Regions from separate parts of the Arthrobacter sp. 9MFCol3.1 genome, predicted to be linked through region 1. Evidence: riboswitches for the same ligand, from Rfam matches in the RefSeq annotation. Region 1 holds a riboswitch; the other holds the start of a gene.
The links. A riboswitch is a leader RNA that binds a small molecule or an ion and turns the genes downstream of it on or off. The one in region 1 is predicted to bind S-adenosylmethionine.
Positions count from the first base shown of each region.

Region 2: it holds a riboswitch for S-adenosylmethionine, as region 1 does, so the genes downstream of both, C560_RS0110595 (DUF1737 domain-containing protein) here and C560_RS0107325 (bifunctional o-acetylhomoserine/o-acetylserine sulfhydrylase) in region 1, are expected to answer to the same signal.

Region 1 is NZ_JIBJ01000006.1:23,227-30,595, forward strand. Features, by position in the region: gene C560_RS0107305 (LysR family transcriptional regulator) at 1-565, shown strand, start outside; gene C560_RS0107310 (MFS transporter) at 707-2,089, opposite strand; gene metX (homoserine O-acetyltransferase MetX) at 2,256-3,395, opposite strand; SAM riboswitch class IV at 3,407-3,522, opposite strand; gene C560_RS0107325 (bifunctional o-acetylhomoserine/o-acetylserine sulfhydrylase) at 3,626-4,942, opposite strand; SAM riboswitch class IV at 5,004-5,119, opposite strand; gene C560_RS0107330 (VOC family protein) at 5,302-5,940, shown strand; gene C560_RS0107335 (CPBP family intramembrane glutamic endopeptidase) at 6,125-6,892, opposite strand; gene C560_RS0107340 (histidine phosphatase family protein) at 7,003-7,369, shown strand, end outside.
Region 2 is NZ_JIBJ01000008.1:168,372-175,740, reverse strand. Features, by position in the region: gene C560_RS0110625 (PIG-L deacetylase family protein) at 1-404, shown strand, start outside; gene C560_RS21580 (ATP-grasp domain-containing protein) at 401-1,345, shown strand; gene C560_RS0110615 (glycosyltransferase) at 1,332-2,627, shown strand; gene C560_RS21575 (hypothetical protein) at 2,624-3,715, shown strand; gene C560_RS0110605 (O-succinylhomoserine sulfhydrylase) at 3,744-4,952, opposite strand; gene C560_RS0110600 (rhodanese-like domain-containing protein) at 4,953-5,372, opposite strand; gene C560_RS0110595 (DUF1737 domain-containing protein) at 5,369-5,701, opposite strand; SAM riboswitch class IV at 5,714-5,828, opposite strand; gene C560_RS21570 (hypothetical protein) at 6,147-7,112, shown strand; gene C560_RS0110585 (aminodeoxychorismate lyase) at 7,123-7,369, opposite strand, start outside.

The DNA.
Region 1 (7,369 bases):
GGCCCTCGTGCGGCTCCAGCGCGCGAATCCGCTGCTCAACGTCGAGCTGCTCAGCGCCACCCGCAAGGTAAGCCAAAACCGCTCCGGCGTGGACCTGGAAGTGGTGGTGGGCAACATGGAGGTCACCACCGCCCGCGCCATCTTCCTTAGCAACTATTTCCTCAGGCTGTACGCCAGTCCCGGCTATGCGCAGGAGCACGGCCTTCCGGCAACGCTCGACGACGTCCGGCAGCACGGCTTTGTCTCCTATGTGGAATCGGCGCTCCAGGTGGCCGAGCTGGGCCACCGTTCCACGCAGCTGCCGGTGCCGCGGTCCAGCTTCCAGGCCACAAGCGTCTTCGCCCAGCTGGAGGCCGTCCGGCGGGGCGCCGGGATAGGCCTGCTCCCCAATTTCCTCGTGGCGGGCCGGCCGGGGTTCCTGCCCGTCCTGCCGGACGACTTCCAGCGCCAGCTGCCCATCTGGGCTGTGGCCCGGCCCGAGGCGCTGCGTTCGGCCCCGGTCCGTGCCGTGCTGGAGGCGATTCGCGGCGAAATCCGGGAGCGGCAGGATGTGCTGTCCGCCTGAGGCCGCGCCAGCGCAGCCAGACGTGGGCACGCGGCGACAGCCTGCCGTGTTGGCCTGCCGCGTTAACGCAGACTGCCCGGGTCCGCGCCGTGCGCGGATCCGGGCAGTCTGCCCCAACGGGTCTGATGGGGCCGGTGAGGATTACCGCTTGCTGGCGGCGAGGAGGTCAGCGGTGCCCTGGGCGTCGGCGGCGTCGACGTCCCGGAGCGAGATGCCGCGGGTTTCCTTAAGGAAGAAGACCGCAACCAAAGTGACCACACAGGCGCCGAGGAGGTAGATGGCGACCGGGACGGAGGACTTGTACTGGCCCAGGAGCGCGACGGCGATGATCGGCGCCAGCGAACCGGCCACAATCGAGGTGACCTGGTAGCCGAGCGAGACACCGGAGTAGCGCATCCGGGTCGGGAACATTTCGGCCATGAGCGCCGGCTGGCCGGCGTACATCAGGGAGTGGAACAGCAGGCCGATGGTGATCGCAGCGAGGATGATGAAGTCGTTCTTGGTGTCCATCATCGGGAAGGCGAAGAAGCCCCACGTGCCGCCGAGGATGGCGCCGGCCATGTAGACGGGCTTGCGGCCGACGTTGTCCGAGAGCCTGCCGACCATCGGGATCACGGCGAAGTGGATGAAGTGGGCCACGAGCAGCAGCAGCAGGATCCGGGAGGTGTCCGTCTGGACGACGACCTTCAGGTACGTGATCGAGAAGGTGACCACGAGGTAGTAGAGGATGTTCTCGGCGAAGCGCAGGCCCATCGCGGTGAAGACGCCCCGCGGGTAGCGGCGGAAGACTTCGGCCACGCCGTAGCCCTTGTTCTCGACTTCGACTTCCTTTTGGGCCTCCAGGAAGATAGGGGCGTCCTGGACCTTGGTGCGGATGTAGTAGCCGACCAACACGATCACGGCGGAGAGCCAGAAGGCGACGCGCCAGCCCCAGCTGAGGAAGTCGGCGGAGGACAGCAAGGAGGACAGCGTGAACAGCACGGCGGTGGCGAGCAGGTTGCCGAGCGGAACGGCCGACTGCGGCCAGCTGGACCAGAACCCGCGGGACTTGCTGGGGCTGTGCTCGGCGACGAGCAGGACGGCGCCGCCCCATTCGCCGCCGACGGCGAAGCCCTGGGCAAAGCGCAGGAAGACCAGCAGCGCCGGGGCCCAGTAGCCGATCTGCGCGAAGGTGGGCAGACAGCCCATCAGGAAGGTGGAGACGCCCACCAGGAGGATGCTGACCTGGAGCAGCTGCTTGCGGCCGAACTTGTCGCCGAAGTGGCCGAAGACGATGCCGCCGATCGGGCGGGCCACGAATCCGACGGCGTAGGTCAGGAACGCGGCGATAATGCCGTCGAGTTCCGTGCCCGAGTTGGGGAAGAACGTTTTGCCGAAGACCAGCGTGGCGGCGGAGGCGTAGAGGAAGAATTCATACCACTCAACCACCGTGCCGGCCATAGAGGCCGTTACTACCTTCTTCAGTCCGGACGTTTGGACGTCCGGCTCGTCTGCGCGCGTTGTCGCGGCGTTTTCCGTGCTCATGAGAACTCCTTCGGTGTCGCCTTCGACACCCTGCGGACCATTGGACTGAGGACGCCCGTGATGTAGGGCACATGGCGTCATTCCCCATGAGTATGGACGCTCCCGCGCTGAGCCTCAACGGCCATTAGTGCAGAGCGCATCTGCAAAAATGCACAAGCAGGCGGGCCTAGCGGCCGAAGAAGGTCTCCCGGAGCTGCCCGCTGAGCTGGCCTATTTCGGTCAGGAAGCCGTCGTGGCCGATCGGCGCTTCGATAATGTGCAGTTCCGCTCCGCCCGGCAGGGCCTCGGCCAGCTGGCGGGACTGGGCCGGGAAGTACAGGCGGTCCGAGTCCACCGCCGCCACGAGGAACTCTGCGGTGGCCGGGGCCAGGGCCTCCGAGAGGCTGCCGCGCCCGCGGCAGACATCGTGGCTCATGAGGGCTTCGGTAATGGCGATGTAGCTGTTGGCATCGAAGCGCCGGACCAGCTTGCTGCCCTGGTGGTCCAGGTAGCTTTCCACCTGGTAGCGCCCGCGTCCGGCCAGCGATCCGGCTTCCAGGGGCGTCTCGGACTCCTGGGCGTTCCGGCCAAACCGGCCGTCCAGTTCGGCCGCGGAACGGTAGGTGATGTGCGCGATGCGGCGGGCGAGGGCGAGCCCAGCCTCGGGCTCGGGGCCGCCGTAGTAGTTCCCGCCGTTGAAGTGGGGATCCTGGCGGATGGCCAGCGTCTGGGCCTGCGCAAAGGCAATCTGTTCGGCCGTGCTGCTGGGGCCGACGGAAATCACGGCGCAGCGTCGGACCCGGCTGGGGTAGGTGACGGCCCATTCAAGGGCGCGTGCGCCGCCAAGCGAGCCGCCCACCACGGCGTACCAGCAACCGATGCCCAGGGCGTCGGCCAGCCGCGCCTCGGCAGCGGTGGTGTCGCGCAGGGTCACGAGCGGGAAGCGCGATCCCCAGGGGCGCCCGTCGGGGGCCGGGGTGGAGGGTCCCGTGGAACCGTAGCAGCCGCCCAGGATGTTGATCGAGACGACGAAATACTTGTCCGTGTCCACGGGCGCTCCGGGTCCGGCGAGCTGTTCCCACCAGCCGGGTTCCCCGCTTTCGCCGCGGGTCACATGCGTGTCGCCGGTCAGGGCGTGTTCAATGAGGACAGCGTTGGAGGCGTCAGCGTTCAGGGTCCCCCACGTCTCGTAGGCGAGGACCACATCCGGCAGCAGGACCCCGGATTCGAGCTGCAGATCACCGATCCTGACGGACTGGACGGTCCCGTCCGGGGTCCGGGATGGTTTGGTTTCGGGTACACCCGTGCGGGTGACGGCAATCGTCATGTGAGGACCTATCTTCGCGCTTGCCTGCCGTCAGCTGACCGGCAGGCCAGGTCTTCACCCGGGGCACCCCGCCGCAAAAGGAGGGTTGCCGGCCAGCAAGCCGGGGCTGTCGCTGGCACTCATGACCTGGTACGAGTCTACGAAACACGGTGCGGAAATCACGAAGATTGTGACTTCCATGTGACAGCCCCCTGGCCGGCCGCCCCTTGCGGGGAGGCCGGCCGGGGTGGCTAGGCGGACTTGGCCGCGCGGAATCCGGCGTCGAGGTCCGCGAGGATGTCGTCGATGTGCTCCAGTCCCACCGACAGCCGCACCAGCCCGGGGTTCACGCCGGCGATCGTCTGCTGTTCGGGCGAGAGCTGGCTGTGGGTGGTCGACGCCGGGTGGATCACCAGGGACCGGACATCGCCGATGTTCGCGACGTGCGAGTGCAGTTCGAGGGCATCGACGAACCGCTTGCCTGCCTCCGCTCCCCCGGCGATGTTGAACGCCACGACGGCGCCGGTCCCCTTGGGCCCATACTTGCGGCCGCGCTCGTACCAGGGGCTGGAGGGCAGTCCGGCGTAGGCGACCGATTCGACGTCGTCCCGCCCCTCCAGCCATTGCGCCACCTTGGTGGCGTTGGCCACGTGGCGCTCGACGCGCAGGCTCAGCGTTTCGATGCCCTGGGCGATGAGGAAGGCGTTGAACGGGGACACCGCGGAGCCGAGGTCGCGCAGGAGCTGGACCCGGGCCTTGAGGATGTAGGAAAGGTTCGCGCCCAGTGCGCCGTCGGCGCCGAGGTCGCGGGCGTAGACCAGGCCGTTGTAGGTGGGGTCCGGGGTGTTGAAGCCGGGGAACCGCTCCGGGTCCTTCCCGAAGTCGAAGTTGCCGGAGTCCACGATCACGCCGGCGATTGCGGCGCCGTGCCCGCCGAGGTACTTGGTGGCGGAATGGACCACGATGTCCGCGCCCCACTCGATCGGCCGGATCAGGTAGGGGGTGGAGAGCGTGTTGTCGACCACCAGCGGCACGCCGGCCTCGTGCGCCACGCGGGAGACGCCCTCGATGTCCAGCACGTCCTGGCGGGGGTTGGAGACCACTTCGCCGAAGAACAGCTTGGTGTTGGGCTGGACGGCGTCCCGCCACTGGTCCAGGTTGTCCGGGTCCGCCACGAAGGTCACGGAGATGCCGAACTTCTTCAGCGTGTGGGCGAGCAGGTTGTAGGTTCCGCCGTAGAGGCTGGGGCTGGCCACCACGTGGTCCCCGGCCTCGGCGATATTGAGGATCGCGAACGTCTCGGCGGCCTGGCCGGAGCTGAGCAGCAGGGCCGCGAGGCCGCCTTCCAGGCTGGCCACGCGCTGTTCGACGGCGTCCTGGGTGGGGTTGCCGATCCTCGTGTAGATGGGCGCGAGTTCGGCGAGCGCGAAGCGGTTCGCGGCGCTTTCGGCGCTGGGGAACACGAACGACGTCGTCTGGTAGATGGGCAGGGAACGCGCGCCGGTGGCGCTGTCCGGCTCCTGGCCGGCGTGGATCTGGCGGGTTTCAAAGGACCAGGCGTTGGACATTGATGCTCCTCGAGTCACTGGGCACAGCACCGGCCGGGGCTTTCGGCCCGGACCGGGACAGGCGCCGCGCTTGCCCTCCGGCGGGCGCCGGACGGCCAGGTCTTCACCCGGGGCACCCCACCGCGATACGAGGGTTGCCGGCCAGCAAGCCGGGGCTGTGCGCTGGCACTCATGACCTGGCTTCAGTGTAGGAATGGCGGCGCGGCCCTGGATAGCTTTGTGACGAAGATGAAGACGGCCTCCGTGGCGGCGCGCTGATCGGCGCGTCCCGGGCCGCCCCGATCGGCGCGCCGGGACATCCCACGACGGTAAGGCGAGCCTAAGCTGAGAGGTCCATCACAAAGTGCCAAGATGATGGCATGCGCATGGATCACGTCTCTTACGCCTGTGAACACGATGGCTTGGCAGCCACCACTGAACGTATTGCGTCTGCCCTCGGCGTTGAAGCCGTGAAGGGTGGAGTGCACCCCCGTTTCGGGACACGCAACATGATTATCCCGCTCGCGGGACACAAGTACCTGGAAGTCGTGGAGGTCCTGAACCACCCGGCCTCCGACAAGGCCCCGTTCGGCCAGGCCGTCCGGGCACGCTCCGAGGCCGGCGGCGGCTGGATGGGCTGGTGCGTCGAGGTTGACGACCTGGCCCCGTTCGAGGAGCGGCTCGGCCGCGCCGCCGTCAACGGCAACCGGAAATTTCCCGACGGCCGCGAACTGGTCTGGAAGCAGATCGGCATCCTGGGGCTCATCGCCGACCCCCAGGTGCCCTACATGCTCAAGTGGGAGGGTGACCCGGAGCTGCACCCGTCCAACGCTTACGCGAGCGATGTCAAGATGTCCGCACTGACCATTGCCGGTTCGGCAGCCCGCGTCACGGAGTGGCTGGGCGAACAGGTTGAAAAGCCGCTGGAAGACGTTGCCGTGAACTGGATCGCGCCGCACGGTACTCCCGGCATTCTCTCCGTCACCTTCGAGACCGCCTCCGGAGCGGTCACGATCTAACGCTCCACCTGCCCCACGCTTCGGCCGCCATCTCTTAGGTGCCAACGATGTCACCTAGGAGACGGCGGCCGAGATCATTTAAGGCCGGGCAGGGTGCCGGCCCCTAAACGCAACGCGGGGTCACTTCTGGCCCATCCGGGGGCTCCGGATGGGCCAGAAGTGACCCCGCGTTGCTGTGTGAGGCTCAGCCCAGGCCCACGGCCTTGCCGAACAGGCTGAACCCCACGAACGCCACGGTGTCCAGGATGGCGTGGGCAATCACGAGCGGCATCACCCGTTTGGTCCGCGTGTACACCAGCGCGAAGACGACGCCCATCACCGCGTTGCCGATGAACGGCCCGAACCCCTGGTACAGGTGATAGCTGCCGCGGAGCAGGGCGCTGGCGGCAATGGCTGCCGGCACGCTCCAGCCCAGTTTCCCGAGCCGGTCCAGCAGGTACGCCACCACAATCACTTCCTCGACCACCGCGTGCCGGATCGCGGACAGGACCAGCACCGGCACGGTCCACCAGTACGCGTCCAGGGCGCTGGGGATGATCGCCGTCGTGATCCCCATCGCCCGGCCCGCCGCGTAGAGCCCCAGGGACGGAATGCCGATCAGCGCGGCGAGTCCCAGGCCCTGCAGCAGGTCCTTGCCGGGCCGGGCGAAGTCGAAGCCGATCCTTCGGAACGCCGAGGTCCCGCGCTGACCGGCCGGCCAGTGCTCGGTGAGGAAATAGATCACGAGGGCCACCGGGACCAAGGCGAAGACGATGTCCAGCAACTGGTACGTGAGGTCGAAGTATTCGCGCGCGCTCTGCGAACGGTTCAGGGTGGATGTCCCCTGGGCCAGCGGCGCCGTGGTCATCTTGTCCAGCAGCTGCACCAGGGAGTAGACCGCGGACTGCCCCAGCGACAACCCCAGGACAATCAACACTTCGAACCGCAGCCGACGGCGGGAGGGAACCAACATGGTTCTATCTTGCCTGCACTTGCCGATAGTTTGCTGGTGCCCGCGTGCGGCCGGCCGAACGGGGTTTCGCCTGCGGCGCTTGCTTTTTGGGAGCCCTATGCTTGGGGACTATGAGCGCGCCCCGGAAAATCATCATGATCCGGCACGGCCAGTCTGCCGCCAATGCCGACACCTCGATCTACAACCGTGTTCCGGACTACCGGATCCCGTTGACACCCCTTGGCCTGGAGCAGGCCACCGCGGCCGGGGACGAGGTCCGGCGCCAGCTGGACGGCCGCCCGGTGTGCGTCTACGTCTCCCCGTACCTGCGCGCCTACCAGACCCTGGAGGCGCTGAATCTCGGCCCGCTCGTGGAGCGGGTGATCGAGGAACCGCGCCTGCGCGAACAGGACTGGGCGAACTTTCAGATCGCCGGCGACATTGAGGACCAGAAGGAGCTCCGCAACGCCTACGGGCACTTCTTCTACCGCTTCCGCG
Region 2 (7,369 bases), on a different contig from region 1:
ACCTGTTCCGGCACAGCCAGGAAATGGTGGGTGTCATCGAAGCCGCGATTGCCCGGTACAACCCGGACATCATCCTCACGCATTCCAACCACGACCAGCACCAGGACCATCAGGCCGTCCACATGGCGACGCTGCGGGCCGCCCGCCAGCACCACTCAATCCTCTGCTATGAGAGCCCGTCGGCAACCCGGGACTTCAGCCCGAGCGTCTTCATTGACATCGACGACTACCTTGACGCCAAGGTCCAGGCCGTGAGGATGCACAGCGACCAGCGCGCCAAGCCGTACATGACGCCCGAGCGGGTCCGCGGCATCGCCTCGTTCCGCGGCGGACAGGCGAGGCGCCGGGTCGCCGAAGCCTACGAACCCGTCCGTCTGCTGAGCACGGAAATGGAAAAACTGTGAGGCCCCGCGTGCTGGTCACCGGCGCCGGAGGCCCCGCGGGCCGCGCCATAGCGGCCCAGCTGAAGTCCCGTGGCGTTCCCGTCCTGGGCACGGACATCCGCGAGCTGCCCGCCGGGGCGGGCGTCACCGTCGTTCCGGTGCCGCCGGCCTCGGACCCCGATATGGTCTCGGCGCTGCGCCGGCTCGTCGTCCAGGAGGGCATCAACCTGGTCATCCCCACCGTGAGCGAGGAACTCCCGCAGCTGGCGGGATACCGTGCCGCCTTCGGGACCGACGTCCGGGTCATCATCGGCGATCCCGGTCCGGTGGCGCTCGCCAACGACAAGCTCTTCACGGCCTGGCAGCTGCAGACGGCCGGGGTCCCCGTGCCGAGGTTCGGCGTGCCCAGGGACTTCGCCAATGCCGGCGCCGCCATGGCCGCGCTCGGCGGCCCCATAGTTCTCAAGCCGCGGGTCTCCCGCGGCGGACGCGGCGTGATGGTCATCGACGGAAGCAATCAGGTGGACTGGCACCGCCTGCCGGAAGGCCAGATTGTCCAGGAGTTCATCCCGGGCACCGAATACGGCCCCATGGTTTTCGGCACCCCGGCGCACAACGGGGCCGCGCCGTTCGTCGTCGTCGTGGAGAAGACGGAACTGGCGCAGGGCATCGTGGGCAACGCCGTGACCACCCGCCGCGCCGAAGCCGGCGAGGCCATGGACGTCGGAAATCTGGCGATGGCGGCCGTCCGCTCACTGGGCCTCACGGGCCCGGTCGACGTCGACGTCCGCCGGCGTGCCGACGGGACCCCGGTGGTCCTTGAAGTGAACGCACGGTTTGGCGCGAACAGCGGGCGGGCCCCGGAACTGCTCGACGCCGTCCTGGCGTCGTTTGCCCTTCCCTCCTTCAACCCGGCCTCGTTCCGGCACAGCACAGGAGCGTACGCCCATGTCCTGGTTTAGTTCCGCCTCCGCCTCCGCCGTCCCCGGGGCCGAGTACCTCCTGCTCCTCATCGGCCTGCCGATTCTGGTGTTCGGGCTCGTGAAGCTGCTCGTGCTGCCGCTGTCCATCTGGTTTGAACTCCGGGCGGGGCGCCGCCGCCGCCGCGCAACGCCCACCCTGCTGGATGACCGGCCCAGCGTGTCGATCATTGTCCCGGCTTTCAACGAGGCGACCGTCATCGAGAACTGCGTCCGCTCCATTCAGCTCACCCAGTACGACCGGTACGAGGTGGTGCTCGTGGATGACGGCTCCACTGACAACACGGCCGCGCTCATGCATGCTCTCGCCGCGTCGGATCCCCGGATCACGGTCCTGACCCAGGCCAATGCCGGCAAGGGGGCGGCCCTGAATCTGGGCATCCGGCAGGCCACGGGCGAGGTCCTCATGTTTGTCGACGCGGACGGGATCTTCTCCCAGAACACGGTCAAGCGGATGCTCCAGGGTTTCACCGACCAGCGCACCGGGGCCGTGTGCGGCGATGACCGGCCGGTAAACCTGGACCGGGTCCAGACCCGGATGCTGGCCTTCATCAGCCATGTCGGCACCGGGATGGTCAGGCGCGCCCTGACCATGATCGGCTGCCTCCCGATCGTCTCCGGCAACATTGGGGCGTTCCCCCGCCGGGTCCTGGAGGAGATCGGGCCGTTCCGCGAAGACACGGTGGGCGAGGACCTGGAACTCACCTGGCGGGTGCATAAGGCAGGGTACCGGGTGGTCTTCGCCCCGGAGGCGCTGGTCTATGCCGAGTCGCCGTCAACCGTCCGGGCGCTCTGGCGCCAGCGCGTCCGCTGGGCCCGCGGGCTGCTGCAGACCATGGGTGTGCACAAGCGCATGATCGGCAACCTCCGGCACGGCCAGTTCGGCGCGTACCTGCTGTTCAACACCATCACCATGGTGGTGCTCCCGGTGTTCCAGATTCTCGTGCTCGTGGATCTGGTCTTCCTCGCGGCGCTGGGCCGCAGCCCGTTCGGCGCGGACATCTGGGCATTCCTTGGCTGGGTGGGGCTGTTCGTCACCTTGCTGCTCACGGTGTTTGCCCTGGCCATGAACAGGGCGTGGAAGGACCTGCGGCACCTCTGGGCGCTCCCGCTCATCCCGCTCTATTCCGTGTTTACGAGCCTGACCATGGTGGCCGCGCTGGTGCAGGAACTCCGCGGCAAGGAGGCGCACTGGAACAAGCTGACGCGGACCGGTGTGGTCAGCGTCACTGCCCCGGCGGTGCGCCCGGAGGCCAGCGTTTGAGGCGCAGACCGGCTGCCTTCCCTGCCCTGGTGTTCCTGTCGGTGCTGGCGCTTGCTGCCACGGGGTGCGGCGGGCCGCAGGGCCCCACGGCGCCCGCCGCGGAGCGCACAGTCGGCGTCGGCTACGAAACCGTGGTCGACGCCGCCTCTACGCTGCCGGAACTGGCCAGACGGCTCGATGAGGTCCACGCCAACAGCGTCACCATCAGCGTCGGGCGGCTGGACTGGACGGCGTTCCCCTGGGACGCCCACCCCGGGATTGAGGCAGTCCCGGGCCGCGACCACGTGGCCGAGGCGGTCAAGGCACTGGGGACCGGCGGCGATGGCAGGAAACGCAGGATCACACTGACCATCGACCTGCTGATCCCCGGCTGGATCAGCACCAACCCGGGCCTGGCCGGCATCAACTTCGACGGCACCCGCTCCAGGGACTTCGCCAGCGTCACCGCACTCACAACGGGACCCGTCGGGGAGCGGCTCGTCGACTTCGTGGCCGAAGTGACCAGGCGGTACCAGCCGGACGCCGTGGCCTTGACGGAACTGATGTTCGACAACAACACCTACGGCGGCGACGACCGCGATTCCTACATGCTGGCCAGCGGCGGGACGGACTGGCCGCGGCTCGCGAACGGGGACGTCGACGTCGGACATCCCAGTCTTGGGGCCTGGCGGTCGAAGGCGGTGGCAGCCGTCGTGGCCAGGGCGGCGGCGGCCGCGCACGCGAACGGTGCCACGCTCGACATGGACGTCCGGGCGCCGTGGCACGATCCTGCCGGCGACCGGCCGGAGAGCGGCCATGACTACGGGCTGCTCGCCGCGGCCGCGGACCGGCTGGTCTTGTGGGACTACTTTGGGCTCAACGACGCCGCTCCGTCCTACTCCGCCGAGCTGGCCGCGGCCATGGCGAAGCGGTCCGGCAAGTTCGCGATCTCGGTCGGGATGTGGGCCAAGGAGGGGCGTATCTCCGCCGCGGACCTGGCGGTCGGGCTGGAAGCGGCTGTCTCCGGCGGGGCGGCCGCCGTCGCCGTCACACCATCCAGCATGCTCGACGACGACGCCTGGCGGGCGCTCAAGGCGGCGTGGGCCTGAGCGGCAATAGCCTTAAACTGCTTGAGCCCTAGACCTGCTTGAGTGCCTGGCCGAGGTCGCGGATGAGGTCCTCGACGTCCTCCAGGCCCACCGAAAGCCGGACCACACCGTCGCTGAGCCCGATCGCCGCTCGGCCTTCCGGCCCCATCGCGCGGTGCGTGGTGGTGGCCGGGTGCGTGATGAGCGTCTTGGCGTCGCCGAGGTTGTTGGAGATGTCGATGATCCGCAGCGCGTCCAGGAGTGCGAACGCGGCCTGCTTCGCCGTGCGGCCGGGGGAGGGCTGCAGCTCCAGGGTGAGAACCGTCCCGCCGGCCTTCATCTGCTGCACCGCCAGCCGGTACTGCGGGTGGGACGGCAGCAGCGGGTACTTTACCCAGCCGACCGCAGGCTGTCCCTCGAGCCATTCGGCCAGCCGCAGCGCCGAGGCCGAGGAATGGTTGACGCGTAGGGCCATGGTTTCCAGGCCCTTGGTGAGCACCCAGGCATTGAACGCCGAAAGTGCCGGACCGGTGTGCCGCATGAGCTGTTTGACGGGCCCGTCGATGAAGTCCCTGGTGCCCAGGATGGCCCCGCCCAGGACCCGGCCCTGGCCGTCGATGTGCTTGGTGCCGGAGTAGACCACTACGTCCGCGCCGAGGTCGCCGCAGCGCTGCAGCAGCGGGGTGGCGAAGACGTTGTCTACCACCACCGTGGCACCGGCGGCATGGGCCAGTTTGCTCACGGCGGCGATGTCCACGATTTCCTGCATGGGGTTCGACGGCGACTCGAAGAACACCGCGGTGGTCGGCTCGGACAGCGCGGCTTGCCACTGCTCCAGGTCCGGGCCGTCCACGAAGACCGTCTCGACACCCCAGCGCGGCAGGATCTCGTTGAGGATCACGAAGCACGAGCCGAACAGCGAGCGGGCCGCGACCACCCGGTCCCCGGCCGCCAACAGCGCGCCCAGGGCGGTGAAGACGGCGGACATGCCGGACGCCGTCGCAAAACACGCTTCCGTCCCTTCGAGCAGCCGGAGCCGCTCCTGGAAGGTGGCGACGGAGGGGTTGCCGTAGCGGGAATAGACGAACCGCTCGTCCTCCCCGGTGAAGGCGCGCTCGGCGGCGGCCGCGGACTCGTAGACGAATCCTGAGTTGAGGAAGATCGGCTCGGTGGTTTCCTGGAAGCCGGTGCGGTCAAGGCCGCCGCGGACAGCCTGGGTGTCGGCCGCCCAGCCGGCGGCGTCGGGATTGAAAGTCACTTAAATCTTTCCGAGGTTGGTGGGCAGGCCGCGGTTCTTCCAGCCGTTGACGGTGCGTTCGCCGAAGCGGTCGGTCTCGCCTTCGAAGCCCTCAAGGACGTTATAGGAGGTGAAGCCGGCTGCCGTCGCGGCCGTCGCGGCGGCGATCGACCGGGCACCGGAACGGCAAAGGAACACAAGTTCGACGGCGGTGTCCTCCGGCGCCTGCTGCCTTAGCTGTTCCACGAAGTGCGGGTTCGGCGTGCCGCCGGCGAGGTTCCACTGGATGAAGAGCGGATCGTTGCGGCTTTCGCCCGCGGCCGCGGTGTCCGGGATACCGATGTGGGCCCATTCGCCCTCGGTTCGGACATCCACCAGGATGGCCCCGGCCTCCAGCTTGGCCCATGCCTCATCCGGGCTGAGGTCTCCGGCGTAGCTCATGCGTGGCCCGCGAAGACCCCGTCGGCGCCAAACTCGTCGGCGTCGAGCTCATCAACCGCATTGGCCACGGCGGCGTCCGCACTTGCAATCGCGGCCGGCAGGACCAGCGCCTGCGCCACGATCACGGTGCTTCCGTTGAAGCTGGCGGCGGGGCTTCCGTGCAGCACATAGCCCTCGGCCAGGGCGGCTGACACCCGCTCGCAAAAGGCGCGGTCATCCGCGCCGGTGAACAGGCGGTAGGCCAGCCTTTCCTCGCCGGCGGTTGCCGCGCTGGAGGCTGCGGCCGGGACTGTACTGGTGGCTGTTGTGGGTATTGACGTGTCGGGCACGACGGATCTCCTCTTTCACGCTTGCAGCTCGAATGGTCGATATGCCGAGTATTCACCTGAGGCACCCCGCCGCGAAAGGGAGGGTTGCCGACCGGCCAGTCAGGGCTTGGCACCGGTTCTCATTACTCCCCAAAAACGTAACACCTGCGACGCCGGCCCGCACCGCGGCCGTCGTCATGTTCCGTAACCGGACCGTGGCCGGGGCGAGTAGTGGCGGGCTGCAGTTTCGGGTACAGCCCACTCGTGTCTGCCGGGACGTTTCGCCGTCTACTGGGGGGATTAGGTCCGACGAGTCGGGCGGAGCTGCAGGTGATTCGAGCCATATGTGAATCGAGCAGTCCGTGAATCGACTCGTCTGTCCATCAACAGGCTGTCTGAGAATCGGTGGCTGGAACGGTCGGAGCCGCAGCCGCGGTCCGGCCGGTGACGGCGGAATGGAGCAATCGTGGGCCCGCGCATACTCGTTACCGGGATTACCAGCGCCGCCGGACGGGCCGTCGCGGCCCAGCTCGAAGCCCGGGGCCTCCCGTACCTCGGCTCCGACGCCCGCGCCGACACCCGCGCCGACACCCGCCAGGGCGGGGAGGCCCCCGCCGCCGCGGTCAGGCTCCTGCCGGCAACGAACCCGGACATGATCCTTGACCTGCGCCGGCTGGTGGACCGCGAAGCCATCAACGTCATCATTCCGACCCTCACCGTGGAACTCCCGGTCCTGGCCGCGGCCCGCGCCGGATTCGCCCAGGACGTGCGGATCATCGTGGGTGATCCTGCCGCGGTGGCCCTCGCCAACGATCAGCTGTTCACCACCTGGGCGCTGCAGGCAGCCGGCATTCCGGTGCCCCGGTTCGCGGTTCCGGGCGACCTCGCCGCCGCGCCGGCATCCCTCGCCGGCCTCAGCGGCCCCGTGGTGGTCAAGCCGCGGGTCTTCAAAGGCTCCCATGGTGTGCACCTGCTGGCCGGAACCGCCTCCGTTAGCTGGAAGAACCTGCCGGCGGGGCAACTGGTCCAGGAATTCATCCCGGGCGCCGACTACGTGTGCCTGGTGTTCGGCACCCCGGCACGCAACGCGATGGCCCCGGTGGCGGTGGTCCTCGAGAAGACCAGGACTCCGTATGGACGCGCCGGCAGCGACGAAGTCAGCCGGAGGGTGCCGGCGGATCAGGCCGGGGATGTGCGCAAGCTGGGTCTGGCCGCCGTCCGCACGCTCGGGCTGACCGGGCCGGTCCAGGTCCAGATCCGCCGCCGTACCGACGGAACGCCCGTGGTGCTGGGTGTCTGCGCGACCCTGGGGGAGAACAGCACGTGGGCCCCGGAAATGCTCGACGCCGTGCTGGCAACGTTCACGCTCCCGGCGTTCAACCCAGCCTCGTTCCGCCGGTGCCCGGCAGTGCCCGCGGACGCCCTGGGGTGATCCCGCGCTGCTATTCGATGGTGGCGAAGAGGGCGTTGAGTTCGGCCGTGAGTTGGCGCCGCAGTTCCGGGGTGCCGATTTCCTGGCCGTCGATGTGGTTCACCGGGGCCAGGAGCCGGATGCTGGAGATCAGCCAGACCGCGTCGGCGTCCAGCAGGTCCTTCGGCTCCAGCGGGCCGTAGCCCAGCTCCCAGCCGGCAGCCTTGGCGGCGGTGAACAGGGCGCCCTGTGACGTGCCGGGCAGGATGCCGCTGTCC